Regions from separate parts of the Tardiphaga sp. 285_C5_N1_2 genome, predicted to be linked through region 2. Evidence: riboswitches for the same ligand, from Rfam matches in the RefSeq annotation. Region 2 holds a riboswitch; the other holds the start of a gene.
The links. Region 2 has a riboswitch for S-adenosylmethionine ahead of metX (homoserine O-acetyltransferase MetX). Riboswitches for the same ligand answer to the same signal wherever they lie in the genome.
Positions count from the first base shown of each region.

Region 1: it holds a riboswitch for S-adenosylmethionine, as region 2 does, so the genes downstream of both, AB7951_RS25900 (O-succinylhomoserine sulfhydrylase) here and metX (homoserine O-acetyltransferase MetX) in region 2, are expected to answer to the same signal.

Region 1 is NZ_CP197241.1:5,466,070-5,468,463, reverse strand. Features, by position in the region: gene AB7951_RS25900 (O-succinylhomoserine sulfhydrylase) at 1-1,176, opposite strand, end outside; SAM riboswitch at 1,260-1,339, opposite strand; gene AB7951_RS25895 (2'-deoxycytidine 5'-triphosphate deaminase) at 1,447-2,394, shown strand, end outside.
Region 2 is NZ_CP197241.1:364,972-367,365, forward strand. Features, by position in the region: gene AB7951_RS01710 (chorismate mutase) at 1-834, opposite strand, end outside; SAM riboswitch at 1,038-1,117, shown strand; gene metX (homoserine O-acetyltransferase MetX) at 1,205-2,394, shown strand, end outside.

The sequences.
Region 1 (2,394 bases), 5.1 Mb from region 2:
CTTCGCCAGTGCCGCTTCGAGATCCTCGATCAGATCGTCACGATGCTCGAGGCCCGCCGAGAAGCGGATGAAGCCTTCGGTGATCCCGAGTTCGAGCCGCGCCTCCAGCGGCAGACGCTGATGCGTCGTTGTCGCCGGATGCGTGACCAGGCTCTTGGCGTCGCCGAGATTGTTGGAGATGCGGGCGACTTTCAGCTCGTTGAGGACGCGGAATGCAGCTGCCTTGCCGCCCTTCACCTCGAAGCCGATCAGCGTCGATCCCGCACGCATCTGCTTCTTCACCGTTGCCGCCTGCGGATGATCCTCGCGGCCCGGATAGATCAGCCGCGAAATCTTCGGATGCTGCGCCAGCACGTCTGCGATGGCAGCCGCGGTCTGCGTCTGCCGTTCGACACGGATCGCCAGCGTCTCCAGTCCCTTCACCAGCGTCCACGCATTGAACGGCGAGATCGAGGGCCCGGTCTGGCGCAGATAGTTGTGAATATGCTCGTCGATGAAGTCCTTCGACGACAGGATGATGCCGCCGAGACAGCGTCCCTGACCGTCGATGTGCTTGGTTGCCGAATACACGACAACATCCGCACCGAGCGCCAGCGGGCTCTGCCAGAGCGGCGTCGCGAACACGTTATCGACGATCAGCCGCGCACCGCCGGCATGGGCGATGTCAGCGATGGCTGATATGTCGAGCACGTCGAGCGTCGGATTGGTCGGACTTTCCAGGAACAGCGACTTGGTGTTCGGGCGCATCGCCTTCTGCCACTGGTCGAGGTCGAGTCCATCGACAAGCGTGAATTCGATGCCGTAGCGCGGCAGCAGCTCTTCGATGACGTAGCGACAGGAGCCGAACAGCGCCTTGGCGGCGACGACGTGATCGCCCATGCGCAGCGGCGCGAGAATGGCGGTGGTCACGGCGGCCATGCCGGTGGCCGTCGAGCGTGCAGCCTCCGCACCTTCGAGGTCGATCATGCGGCTCTCGAACATCGACGTATTCGGATTCGAAAAGCGCGAATAGATGAAACCGGGATCTTCGCCCTTGAACCGCGCCTCGCAGGCTTCTGCGGTCTCGTAGATGAAGCCCTGCGTGAGGAAGAGGGCTTCGGACGTCTCGTTGAATTGCGAGCGCAGCGCGCCGGAATGAACGAGCCGGGTTTCGGGGCGATAGGACTTCGTAGACATGTGACCTCCAACGTACCCGCGTAACACGGGCACAAAAAAACCGGCCTGGACGGACGTCCTCAGGCCGGGATCGCATGCTGGAAGGACATGTGTCCCCGGCCTGTTTAGCGACTTATTTTACGTGGCTGCAAGCCGGCCGGCTCAAATCACCACGGGATAACGATGTGCATATTCCCGCTTGCCCTTTTCGTCAAGGCGGGGCTGAGATAACCGATAAAGTCGCTATTTTTCAGTGTATTCTCGCTGAAGGACGACCGAAGGACGAGACCTGTGCCGTTTACGCTTGCCCCCGATGCCGATGGAATTCTGCCCGACCGCATGATTGCGGCGATGGCCGATGCCGGCCTGATCCTGCCGGAATATCCCTTCGTCGAGAGCCAGATCCAGCCTGCCAGCCTCGATCTGCGGCTCGGCTCCATCGCCTATCGCGTGCGCGCCAGCTTCCTGCCGGGGCCGAATTCGACGGTCGCCGAACGCATCGACGAGTTGAAGCTGCACGAGATCGACCTGTCCGATGGCGCGGTGCTGGAAACCAACTGCGTCTACATCGTGCCGCTGATAGAAAGCCTGGCGCTGCCGCCGAACATCTTCGCGGCTGCCAATCCGAAGAGCTCCACGGGACGCCTCGATGTGTTCACGCGGGTGATTGCTGATGGCACCAGACGGTTCGATGTGATCGGTGCGGGCTATCACGGGCCGCTTTATGCCGAAATCAGCCCGAAGACATTCCCGGTATTGCTGCGCGAAGGCTCGCGCCTGTCGCAGGTCCGTTTTCGCGTCGGCGATGCGGTGCTCGATACCGAAGCGCTGGAAGAGCTGCATGCACAGGAGCCGCTGGTCGACAGCGACACTGCCGACCTCAACAACGGCCTCGCGCTGTCTGTCGATCTCTCCGGCGAGAATGCCTCGGGCTTCGTCGGCTACCGCGCCAAGCGTCATACCGGCGTGGTCGATATCGATCGTCGCGGTGGCTACAGCGTCAATGAATTCTGGGAGCCGATCTCGGCGCGCAAGGACGGCACGTTGATCCTCGATCCCGGCGAGTTCTACATTCTCGCCTCCAAGGAAGCCGTGCAGGTGCCGCCGGACTACGCCGCCGAAATGGTGCCGTTCGATCCGCTGGTCGGCGAATTCCGCGTCCACTATGCCGGCTTCTTCGATCCCGGCTTCGGTCATGATGGCGCCGGCGGCAAGGGCTCGCGCGCCGTGCTGGAAGTG
Region 2 (2,394 bases):
GCTGGCGGCCACGGTATAGCGGGTTGCGTGGCTGCCGACGAGAGCCGTGGAGCGCACCGAGGCGCCGGCTTCGATCAGCGCCGACTTGATCTTGTCGAGGCTGGAGGCTCTCGTGATCGAGATCAGCAGCGCCGCGCCGTCAAAGGCGGTATCCGGAACGGCGACGATTTCGGCCAGCGGCGACAGCGCACGCGCGGTCTCGGCATTCCAGCCTGACACCCGCACGCTCCACATCTCGACTTCGGTCACCATGGCGCTGTCGGCAACGCGCGACACCACGAACACCGGCAATGCGGCCGGATGGTCGGCGCGTTCGATGAACGGCAGGCGTGCGATGATCTTCGGCGCGCCCAGGGCTTCCAGCGGGATCCACCACGGCGTGCGGCTGGACGTCGCTGAGACCAGCGCGAGATCGCCCTTGGACTTGGCCACGGCCTCGACCGCTGCGGCGGCGCTGAAATGCGCGACGTAAGGCACCGTGAAGCCGAAATGAAAGCGCGCGGAATCCCGCATCGCGCTCTCGCCAAGCGACAGATCCGCATGCACCGAGAACGGCGCCTGAACGTAAGTGAAAGTCGAAATGATCACCCGCCAGATGCTCTCGACGGTGTCGATCGGCAGGATGCCGCGATGGCGCTGCACCAGACGGCGCATCATGTCGGCCTCGCGCGCCGGCCGGAAGGCAGAGCCGACCTCCTGGGTCTGTTTCACCGAAATCAGCCGGTCGATGATGTCGCCGCGCTGCATCAACAGGGCGTGAACCTGCGCGTCGATGCTGTCGATCTCTTTGCGCAGTTCATCCAGCGAGGGCGGCGCGGGTGGTAATTTCGACATGTTCAAAACCTTCGGGACGGGAGGCGTGATAGGTCCCGTCGAGCTTGCCGGGCCGGCTCCGGGGAGCCGGCGGGCACGGCCATTGATTAGGTAAGACGGTGCCGGAAAGCAAAGAAAACATGGAAGATTTGGCCGCAGGGCAGTTGGGCAATTTGACCGGGGTATGCCCATATTGACGGCAGGCGGGTGTGGGACTAGTTTCTGGGCTCTTCCGTGGTCATTTGAGCCGGCCGGCTTGCAGCCACGTTAAACAACTCGCTAAACAGGCCGGGGACAGTTTGATCCCGGCCGAGCTATTTGTTCAGGCCGGGTTTTTTATGGCCTGATTCCGGTTTTGGTTTGAGAACCTCCTGAGGAGGCCGGTATCAAGATGGTAAATGTCGAACTGGTGAAGAGTCCGGTTGTCCGCCCCGATGAGCGTGGACATGAAGCCGATCACCCGACCTCGCTGGTCGCGGGTTTTGGCATGGATCAGCCGCTGCGGCTTGATTGCGGCGTCGACCTCGCGCCGTTCCAGATCGCCTATCAGACCTACGGAACGCTCAACGCCGACAAATCCAATGCCATCCTGGTCTGCCACGCTTTGACCGGCGACCAGCACGTCGCCAATATCAATCCGATCACCGGCAAGCCCGGCTGGTGGCAGACGCTGGTCGGCCCCGGCAAGGCACTCGATACCGAACGCTACTTCATCATCTGTTCGAATGTGCTCGGCGGCTGCATGGGCTCGACCGGTCCGGCCTCGACCAATCCCGCCACCGGCAAGATCTGGGGACTGGATTTTCCGGTCATCACCATTCCCGACATGGTGCGTGCGCAGGCGATGCTGATCGACAGCCTCGGTATCGGTCAGTTGTTCTGCGTCGTCGGCGGCTCCATGGGCGGCATGCAGACGCTGCAATGGACCGCGGCCTATCCGGAGCGCGTGTTCTCCGCGCTGGCGGTCGCCTGTAGTACGCGGCATTCGGCGCAGAACATCGCCTTCCACGAGTTGGGCCGTCAGGCCGTGATGGCCGATCCCGATTGGCGCGGCGGGCGTTATTTCGAGGAAGGCACACATCCGCATCGCGGCCTCGGCGTCGCGCGGATGGCTGCGCATATCACCTATCTGTCGGATGCCGCCTTGCACCGCAAGTTCGGCCGCCGCATGCAGGACAGGGAGTTGCCGACATTCTCCTTCGATGCGGATTTTCAGGTCGAGAGCTATCTGCGCTATCAGGGCTCGTCCTTCGTCGAGCGCTTCGATGCCAACTCCTATCTCTATCTGACGCGTGCGATGGACTATTTCGATATCGCAGCCGACCACAACGGCAAGCTTGCGGAAGCGTTTCGCGATACGCAGACGCGTTTCTGTCTGATGTCGTTCACATCAGACTGGCTGTTCCCGACGGCAGAATCGCGCGACGTCGTGCACGCGCTGAATGCCGGCGGCGTCCGCGTGTCCTTTGCGGAGATCGAAACCGACAAGGGTCATGATGCCTTCCTGCTCGACGTGCCCGAGTTCCTCGATATCGCCGGTGCATTTCTGAACTCTGCAGCCTCCGTTCGCGGCCTGCCTGT